One region of the Streptomyces sp. NPDC096012 genome, then DNA from elsewhere that is predicted to be linked to it. Evidence: riboswitches for the same ligand, from Rfam matches in the RefSeq annotation. Region 1 holds a riboswitch; each other region holds the start of a gene.

The links. A riboswitch is a leader RNA that binds a small molecule or an ion and turns the genes downstream of it on or off. The one in region 1 is predicted to bind S-adenosylmethionine.
Region 2: another riboswitch for S-adenosylmethionine. It lies ahead of thrC (threonine synthase); the one in region 1 lies ahead of ABVB68_RS35010 (aminotransferase class V-fold PLP-dependent enzyme).
Region 3: another riboswitch for S-adenosylmethionine. It lies ahead of ABVB68_RS35925 (amino acid ABC transporter permease); the one in region 1 lies ahead of ABVB68_RS35010 (aminotransferase class V-fold PLP-dependent enzyme).

The regions. Positions count from the first base shown of each region.
Region 1 covers NZ_JBEOTD010000064.1:14,544-17,791, forward strand. Annotated here, with positions in the region: gene ABVB68_RS35005 (Lrp/AsnC family transcriptional regulator) at 1-10, shown strand, start outside; gene ABVB68_RS35010 (aminotransferase class V-fold PLP-dependent enzyme) at 291-1,667, opposite strand; SAM riboswitch class IV at 1,850-1,966, opposite strand; gene trpD (anthranilate phosphoribosyltransferase) at 2,047-3,111, opposite strand; gene qcrB (cytochrome bc1 complex cytochrome b subunit) at 3,231-3,248, opposite strand, start outside.
Region 2 covers NZ_JBEOTD010000001.1:136,368-139,615, forward strand. Annotated here, with positions in the region: gene ABVB68_RS00710 (glucosyl-3-phosphoglycerate synthase) at 21-965, opposite strand; SAM riboswitch class I at 1,090-1,232, shown strand; gene thrC (threonine synthase) at 1,250-2,533, shown strand; gene ABVB68_RS00720 (MoaD/ThiS family protein) at 2,530-2,808, shown strand.
Region 3 covers NZ_JBEOTD010000074.1:9,393-12,640, forward strand. Annotated here, with positions in the region: gene ABVB68_RS35915 (putative leader peptide) at 261-383, shown strand; gene ABVB68_RS35920 (glutathione S-transferase C-terminal domain-containing protein) at 487-1,374, shown strand; SAM riboswitch class IV at 1,452-1,561, shown strand; gene ABVB68_RS35925 (amino acid ABC transporter permease) at 1,920-2,903, shown strand; gene ABVB68_RS35930 (amino acid ABC transporter ATP-binding protein) at 2,900-3,248, shown strand, end outside.

The sequences.
Region 1 (3,248 bases):
GGACAACTAGGTCCTGTCTGACAGGGCCTAGCCCCGTCCACCGCGGCGACGCCGGCGCCCCAGGGGGCGTACGGGCGAGGGCCGCGGACGACGACCGGCGCCACCGCCGCCGCCATGGCCGCACCCGGGCTCCCTCGGGTGCGGGCCGGCCGCCACCCAGGCCGCACCCCAGGTTCCCGCAGGGGTGTGCCGGCCGCCGCCGAGGCCGCACCCGGGTTCCGGCAAGGGCGGCACGGCCGTCGCGGAGGCCCTGTCCGGCCCCCCTCGCGGCGGCCGTCCGCCGGGCGGTCTCAGACCGCGGGGACGCAGCGGCCGTCCTCCGTGCGGTAGCGCCACTTGGCGCCCTCGCGGACCAGTTCCCGTACGGCGTTCACGAACCGCTCCACGTGCTCGTCCGGCGTGCCCGCGCCGAAACTCACGCGGATGGCGTTCAGGGACTTCTCGCCCGGGGCCGCCTCCGGGGCGCCGCACTCGCCCTGGGCCTGCGGGTCGCTGCCCAGCAGGGTGCGCACCAGCGGGTGCGCGCAGAACAGGCCGTCGCGGACGCCGATGCCGTACTCGGCGGAGAGCGCGGCGGCGAAGTGGGAGCTGTTCCAGCCCTCCACGACGAAGGAGATGACGCCGACGCGCGGGGCGTCGTCGCCGAACAGGGAGAGGATCCGCACCTCGGGCACCTCGGCGAGGCCCTCGCGGACGGTGCGGACCAGGTGCTGCTCCCGGGCGACCAGGGACTCCCAGCCGGCCTCGGTGAGCGCCTTGCAGGCCGCCGCGATCGAGTAGGCGCCGATCACGTTCGGGGAGCCGGCCTCGTGGCGGGCGGCGCTCTCGTGCCACTCCACGTCCACTCCCCCGTCGGTGCGCCGGGTGACCTTGCGGCTGGCGCCGCCGCCCGCGAGGTACGGCTCGGCCGCCCGCAGCCAGTCGGCGCGTCCGGCCAGCACGCCGGAGCCGAAGGGGGCGTACAGCTTGTGCCCGGAGAAGGCGACCCAGTCGACGTCCAGGTCGCGGACGTCGACCGGGTGGTGCGGGGCGAGCTGGGCGGCGTCGAGGACGATCCGGGCACCGTGCGCGTGCGCCGCGGCGGCCAGCTCGCGCACCGGCCACAGCTCCCCGGTGACGTTGGAGGCGCCGGTGACGCAGACGAGGGCGGGGCCGTGGCCCCCCTCGGCGGACACCGTGCGGCCGGCGAGGGCCCGCTCCAGGGTCTCCACGGCCTGCCGGGGGCTGCGCGGGGCGTCGAGGTAGCTGACCTGGGCGTCCTGCCAGGGCAGTAGGGAGGCGTGGTGCTCGGTCTCGAAGACGAAGACCTGGCAGCCGGCCGGCAGGGCGCGGGCCAGCAGGTTCAGGGAGTCGGTGGTCGACCGGGTGAAGATCACCTGGTCGTCCTGCCGGCAGCCGAGGAACGCGGCGACGGTCCTGCGGGCGTTCTCGAACAGGTCGGTGGAGAGCTGGGAGAGGTAGCCCGCCCCGCGGTGGACGCTGCCGTAGTACGGCGCGTAGGCGGCGACGTCGTCCCAGACGCGCTGGAGGGCGGGGGCGCTGGCCGCGTAGTCGAGCGCGGCGTAGCCGACCTCGCCGCCCGTCACGAGCGGAACGGTCACGTCCCGGCCCAGCACGGACAGCGGGGCACAGACGGTCTGGTCGGCGGCAGCGGTGATGACGGACATGGGGGAACTCCCGTGCGAGCAGATGGGACCCGCCGCGCGAGCGGACACGGCTCGAGCGCGGACGAGGGGAAAAAGGGTGTGCGGAGGCGGGGCTCTGCGGCCCTATCGCATTCGCCGGCTCACGGAACGGCTCCCTCGATGACCAGGACCCCTGGCCCCGCGCTCGTCACGAGCGCGCGAGGGGTCCGCGCTTGCCGCAGACCTTGCTGTCCGCGACCTGGTCTTCACCCGGGGCACCCCGCCACGGACGGAGGGTTGCCGGACAGTCGGCCGGGGCCTCATGACTGTCACTCATGACCTGGTTCAGTATCCTGCCACACGGTCTTCGGCGCGCAAGGCGCAGTCCGGCATACGGACTGCGCCTCGGCCCGGCCCCGGGTCAGGCGTTGCTGGCCGCCACCCACCGCTCCAGCGACCGCTTGGCCGCGCCCGAGTCGACCGACTCCCGCGCCTCGGCGATGCCGGCGCGCAGCTGGTCGGCGAGCGGCGCGTCCGTGGGCCGCAGGGCGACGAGCGCGGCCGCCGCGTTCAGCAGGACCGCGTCCCGCACCGGCCCCCGCTCGCCGTCCAGCAGGCGGCGGGCGACCGCCGCGTTGTAGGCCGCGTCGGCGCCGCGCAGTGCTTCCACGGGGACGAGGTCGATGCCGACGTCCCGCGGGTCGAAGACCTCCTCGGAGACCTTGCCGTCGCGGACCACCCACACCCGGGAGGTGGCGGTGACGGTCAGCTCGTCCAGGCCGTCGTCCCCCCGGAAGACCAGCGCGGAGTTGCCCCGCTCGGCGAGGACGCCGGCCACGATGGGGGCCATCCTCGGGTCGGCCACCCCGACCGCCTGGGCGCGTACCTTGGCCGGGTTGGTCAGCGGCCCGAGCACGTTGAACGTGGTCCGGATGCCCAGCTGGCCGCGGGCCGCCGCCACATGGCGCAGGGACGGGTGGAACTTCACCGCGAAGCAGATGGTGATGCCGGCTTCCTCGGCGACCTCGGCGACCCGTCTCGGGGTCAGGTTCAGATTGATCCCGAGCTGCTCCAGGACGTCGGAGGACCCGGAGGCGGAGGAGGCCGCGCGGTTGCCGTGCTTGACGACCTTCGTGCCGGTGCCCGCGACGACGATCGAGGCCATGGTGGAGATGTTCACCGTCTTGGCGCCGTCCCCGCCGGTGCCGACGATGTCGACCGCCGGGCCGGGCACCTCGATCACGTTGGCGTGCTCGTACATCGTCCGGACGAGTCCGGAGATCTCCTCGACCGTCTCGCCCTTGGCCCGCAGCGCCACCATGAAGCCGGCGATCTGGGCGTCGGTCGCCTCACCGCGCATGATCCGGTCCATCGCCCACGCGGTCTCGTCGGCCGACAGGTCCCGTCCGGTCAGCAGACCGTTCAGCAGGACGGGCCAGGAACGGCCCGCCGCGGTGTCGCCTCCAGCGGGGGTCACAGCGCTCATCAGCCGCTCCTCGTACACAGTCCTGCAAGGTCGTACACCACCCTATCCAGCCCGGAGGACGGCGAAGGGCCCCGTCCGCAACGGACGGGGCCCCTCTCCGTGGTGTGGCGACGCGGGGATCAGTGGTGGCCGTGGCC
Region 2 (3,248 bases), on a different contig from region 1:
CGGCCGTTCTCCGCGCGCCATCAAGCCACGCGGCGGGCGGCGTACTCCGCGATCTGCGCCATCGGCGGGCGTTCCTCGGTGTCCACCGAGTAGGTGCGCGGCTCGAAGCCGGCCGCGCCCCGCTCGAACTGGGTGAGGGCGGGCCGGACCAGGTGGCCGCGGGCCAGCCGGAGCTGGGCGGTGCGGTAGATGGCGGCGGCCATCCGGCCCAGCGCCTGCCCGTCCTGGTGGCGGTGCCTGCGCACACCCACGTCCACCTGGGCCAGCGCGTCGAGCCCCACCAGGTGCAGGGCGTCGACCAGCATGCCCAGCTCCACGCCGTAGCCCACCGGGAACGGCAGCTGTTCCAGCAGGGAACGGCGCGCCGCGTACTCGCCGCCCAGCGGCTGCACGAAACCGGCCAGTTGCGGCCAGTGCATGTTCAGCAGCGGGCGGGCCATCAGCTCGGTGACCCGGCCGCCCTGACCGGCCGCGCCGCCCAGCGGGCGGTCGTACATGCCCTTGACCAGGTCCACCCCGGGCTCGGTGAGCAGCGGGCCGACGATTCCCGAGACGAAGTCGGAGGAGAACTCCCTCAGGTCCGCGTCGACGAAGCAGACGATGTCGCCGCCGGTGACGAGCAGCGAGCGCCAGAGCACTTCGCCCTTGCCGGGGGCGGCGGGTATCCGGGGCAGGATGTCGTCGCGGTGGACGACCCGGGCGCCCGCGGCGGCGGCGACCGCGGAGGTGCGGTCGGTGGAGCCGGAGTCGACGACGACGATCTCGTCGACGAGCGGGACCCGCTCCACGAGGTCGCGGCGGATGACCGTGACGATGTCGCCGACGGTCTCCTCCTCGTCGAGGGCGGGCAGCACGACGCTGATGGTCTGCCCCGTGCGCTGCTTGGCGGCCAGGATCCGGGGCAGCGGGCGATCGGCCACGGACCAGGAGCGGGTGGCCAGCCAGCGCTCGACTTCTTCCAGCACGGCGGCTCCTCACGTGTCTCGCGGTTCGGACGACTATCTCAACTGTCCCGGCCTTCGGTTACAGTCTTGAACAACGCCGGTGACCATCGCATGTCGGAGGTCGCGCGCGTCGACAACCGAATACCGCTCATCCAGAGGGGCAGAGGGACACGGCCCGATGAAGCCCCGGCAACCCTCCAGCCGGTACTCGTCTTCCACGCGAGGCTCCCGGCTAGGGAAGGTGCCAAATCCGTCTCGCGGCGAGATGCGTCGTGAGGAAGATGAGGAGAAAGGGCCTCGCCTCCATGGCTGTGCAGACAGTTGCAAGCACCAGCAGTTCCACCGTCGACCTCGGACCCGCCGCGGCCCTGAGCTGTCGCGAGTGCGGCCACCGCGTGCCCCTCGGTCCGGTCTTCGCGTGCGAGGAGTGTTTCGGCCCGCTGGAGATCGCCTACGACTTCTCCGCCTACGGCACCGAAGAGCTGCGCGCCCGCATCGAGGCGGGCCCCGCGAACATCTGGCGGTACGCCCCGCTGCTGCCCGTCCCCGCCGACGTGGCCGACAAGCCCAACATCAACCCGGGCTGGACCAAGCTGGTCAAGGCCGACAACCTGGCGGGCGAGCTGGGGGTGACCGGCGGCCTCTTCGTGAAGGACGACTCCGGCAACCCCACGCACTCCTTCAAGGACCGCGTCGTCGCCCAGGCCCTGGAGGCCGCCCGCGCCTTCGGCTTCACCACGCTCTCCTGCTCCTCCACCGGCAACCTGGCCGGCGCCGTGGGCGCCGCCGCCGCCCGCGCCGGCTTCCGGTCCTGCGTGTTCATCCCGCACGACCTGGAGCAGGGCAAGGTCGTCATGGCCGCCGTCTACGGCGGTGAGCTGGTCGGCATCGAGGGCAACTACGACGACGTGAACCGCTTCTGCTCGGAGCTGATCGGCGACCCGGCCGGCGAGGGCTGGGGCTTCGTCAACGTCAACCTGCGGCCGTACTACGCGGAGGGGTCCAAGACCCTGGCGTACGAGATCTGCGAGCAGCTCGGCTGGCGGCTCCCGGACCAGCTCGTCGTCCCGATCGCCTCCGGCTCCCAGCTCACGAAGATCGACAAGGGCCTGCAGGAGCTGATCAGGCTCGGGCTCGTCGAGGACAGGCCGTACAAGATCTTCGGTGCGCAGGCCGAGGGCTGCTCCCCGGTGTCGACCGCCTTCAAGGCCGGTCACGACGTGGTGCGCCCGCAGAAGCCGGACACCATCGCCAAGTCCCTGGCCATCGGTAACCCGGCAGACGGCCCGTACGTCCTGGACATCGCGCGCCGCACCGGCGGTGCCGTGGAGGACGTGACGGACGAGGAGATCGTGTCCGCGATCAAGCTGCTGGCCCGCACCGAGGGCATCTTCGCGGAGACCGCGGGCGGCGTGACCGTCGGCGTCACCCGCAAGCTGCTGGAGAACGGCCTGCTGGACCCGGCGAAGACCACGGTCGTCCTCAACACCGGCGACGGCCTGAAGACCCTGGACGCGGTGGCCGGCACCGGCCTCAGCGCCACCATCCGCCCGACCCTGGACTCCTTCCGAGAGGCTGGCCTCGCATGAGCGTGACCGTTCGCATCCCGACCATCCTGCGCACCTACACCGGCGGCCGGGCCGAGGTCGCCGCGGAGGGCGGGACCCTCGCCGAGGTCATCGAGGACCTGGAGAAGAACCACACGGGAATCGCCGCCCGGGTGCTGGACGACCAGGGCAGGCTGCGCCGTTTCGTCAACGTGTACGTCAACGACGACGACGTCCGTTTCGAGCAGGGCCTGCAGACGGAGACCCCCGACGGCGCCGGTGTCTCGATCATTCCCGCCGTCGCCGGCGGCTGCTGACCGAATGACCGATCATTACCTTCGGTAACAGCGGTTACGCAAGGTTCGCCCGATTGCCTCCTCCGTGAGAGAAGCGGAGGGGGCAATTCTGCGTGATTGAGCGCGGTACAGTTGGGGAACGCGCTCGCGGTCCACTGATCGCGGCCCCTTGATTCATACCGCGCGACCCGGCAAGAAGTAGCCAAAGTGTGCGGGTTTTATGTGGCTTTTGCTCCTTTTGTGGAGCCCGACTTGCCCTGAATTCAGGCGAATTCTCGCCACATTCCGGACCGGCCTCGTCCAGAATTCTCGTCCGATTGACCTGTTGCAGACGGCAGTTGGACAGATACATTCAGCCGCGGTCGACGCGTTCCGGCGCACGCCCCGTCCATTTGGTGGGGCGAGGTCTGACCCGGGTCCGCGAAGTGTGGATCTGTGCAAGGGCCAGTAATAGGGGAGTT
Region 3 (3,248 bases), on a different contig from region 1:
GCTCGTCCGGCGTCGCCCTCGCCATCCCTCGCCGTCCCCCGGCGCTCGTCCGGCGTCCCCCGGCGCCCGTCCAGCGTCGCCCTCGCCGTCCCCCGGCGGCCGTCCAGCGTCCCCCCGCCGTCCCCCCACCGCTCGTCCGGCGTCGCCTCGCCGGGCCGTGGGGCTCCGCGTCCGAATCCCAGGCGTGGACGCCCCCTTGACGGCGTGCGGAGCCCGATCGACACTCCAGGGAGGAAATCCTAGTGAACGGGTAGGGAATCATGACGCGTCCGGAGACGGTCGCCGGCCGAGCGGGCCGGACGCCGTTGTGCGCGCCCCTGCTCACCTCCCGGCGCCACATCGACCTGCTGCGCGTCTGCAGCGCGATCAGCGGCCGGTACTGAGTCCGGGCCCTCGCCCTCGCCCTCGTCGCCCGACGGCGCCGGCCGGCGCGCCCGTCCGCCGTGCCCGTCAGGGAGTTCATCCGCCCACGCCCAGGGGAGACGCATGTCCAGCAGTCCGCTCGCCGCCGACTCGAACGTCCACCGCACGGCTCCCCTCTTCCGGGGCCGGCTCGGCCGGGACGCCCGCAGCGGCCACTACGCCGTACCGCACCGCTACCGGCTCCATCTGTCGACCGCCTGTCCGGACGGCCTGCGCCTCGCCGCCGGCCACAGCCTCCTCGGCCTGGACGGCAGTTGTCCGGTCACCTTCCTGCCCGCCGTGCCCGACTGTCCCGGCGGTGGCCACGCGGCGCTGCGCCCGCTGTACGAGGCGAGCGCCCACCACTACACCGGGCCGGCCCTCGCCCCCGTCCTCAGCGACGACTGGTCCGGACGCATCGTCAGCACCCACGCCCCGGACATCCTGCGCGACCTGGACCGCTTCCCGCGTGACGGGCGGTCCTCGCTGTACCCGTCCGGAACGCGCTCGGTGATCGACGCCGTGGAACGGATGTGCGCCGACGGCGTCGAGGACGCCGCCCAGCGTGCCGGACGGGCAGGCGCCGGTCCCGCCGAGCGGGCCGCCGCCCTCGACGTGCTGCTCGACACCCTGGGCCGGCTGGAGCGGCGGCTGAGCGGTGCGGAGTACCTGGTCGGCGACCGGCTGACCGCCGCCGACGTGGAACTCTGGGTGGCCCTGGTGCAGCTCGACACCGTCCACCGCTGCCACCTCGACGCCTCCGCCGTGCACCGGATCGCCGGCCACCACGCGCTGTGGGCGTACGCCCGCCGCCTGGCCGCCCGCCCCGCCTTCGGCCGGCACCTGGACCTCGACGGCATCGCCCGCCGCCACCACGGCAGTTGCCGGGGGCTGGAGGCCGCCGGAGCGGCTGTCCAGATCCTGGACTGGGCGGCCCACGCCGCGCAGGTCCCGGACGCTTCCCGCAGGTGAGAGCCGGCCCTCAGGGTCCGCTCCGCGGACGGCCGTTGACATTCGAACGGGCGACTGCCTTACTTGCCACTCAGAAAGGTCATGAGCGTCAGCGCCAAGCCCTGGCTCGCTGACCGGCAACCCTCGCACGCGGTGGGGTGCCCCAGGTGACGACCGGACCGGACGACGTATTCGGTAAGCGCGAGGCCCCCCCGGGGGCCGGAACAGTGACAGGTGACGCCATGTACGCAGCTCCCAGGACGGCCCCTCGCCGTTCCCCGGGCTGCGTACCGCCGTACGCCCAGCTCCTGGTCGCCGACCGGGCCGTCGATCTGGTCCGCGTCAGCAGCGCACTGTGTACCGCACCGGGCTCCGCCCGCCGTCGGGGCTGACCTCAGCGTCCCAGCCCGCGCGTTCCGCACGTACCCCGTGCGTGTGATGTGCCGTTGCCCGCCCAGCCCCCGGTTCCGCCGCGTCTCCCGTGCGCCGTCTCGTGCCCCAGTGCCGTCGCGGCCCGCGCGCCCGCCGCCGTCCCGGGGGTGCCCGATTCCGCCCGGAGTCCGCCCATGAGTGAATCCCCAGGCGCCGCCCTCTCCCTCGCCGAGAGGCCCTCGCACCCCGGCGAGGCGCCGGTTCCGCCGCCCGCACGGAGAGTTCGGCCGCGGCGCAGACCCGGCCGGTGGATCGTCACCGCCGTCGTCCTCGTCCTCGTCGCGCAGATCCTGCACGGACTGGTCACCAACCCCTTCTACCAGTGGGACCGGTTCCGCTACTGGTTCCTGCGCCCGGCCGTCCTCGACGGCCTCCTCGTCACGCTCGAGGTCGCCGCCCTGAGCGCGGTGCTGGGGCTGGCCGGCGGCATCCTGCTGGCGCTCGGCCGGCTCTCCGCGAGCCCGGTGCCGCGCGCGGTCAGCTGGACGTACACCTGGCTGTTCCGCTCCACCCCGCTGATCGTCGTGCTGATATTCCTGTACAACTTCTCCGCCCTGTACCGGACGTTGAGCCTGGGCGTGCCCTTCGGCCCGTCCTTCGTGCGCTTCGACGAGTCGAGGCTCGCCACCGACATGACGATCGCCGTCGTGGGCCTCAGCCTCAACGAGGCGGCCTACGCGGCGGAGGTGGTCCGCGGCGGCCTCCTCTCCGTCGACCAGGGGCAGCACGAGGCGGCATCCGCGCTCGGTCTGCCCAAGGGTTACCGGTTCCGCCGGATCGTCCTCCCGCAGGCCCTCAGGTCCATCGTCCCGAACTACGTCAACCAGCTGATCGGGCTCATCAAGAGCACGTCCCTGGTGTTCTACGTGTCCCTGCTCGACCTCTTCGGCGTGGTGCAGTCGATGGGCAACACCTACCCCGGGGACGTCGTACCGCTGCTGATGGTGGCGACCGCCTGGTACCTGCTCCTGACCAGCGCCGTGTCCGTCGTCCAGTACTACGTCGAGCGGTACTACGCGCGGGGCGCCACCCGCGGCCTGCCGCCGACGCCGTTGCAGAGAGCCCGGGCCGCCGCGGCCGGCCTGGGTGCCCGCCTGCGCAAGGAGGCCGCCGTATGACCGGCGCCCAGACCCCCGGCACGCCCGTCGCCGCCGCGCTCGAAGTGCACGGCGTCCACAAGTGGTACGGCTCCCACCACGTCCTCGACGGCATCGACCTGACCGTCCGGCCCGGCGAGGTCACGGTGATCCTCGGGCCCTCCGGCTCCGGCAAGTCGACGCTGCTGAGGGTCGTCAACCACCTGGAGAAACCCGAGACCGGCCACGTCAGCGTCGGCGGCGAGCTGATCGGCGTCAAGCGGTACGGGGACCGGCTCAGGGAACTCGGCGAGCGCGCCATCCTCGCCCAGCGCCGCCGGATCGGCTTCGTCTTCCAGAACTTCAACCTCTTCCCGCACCTGACCG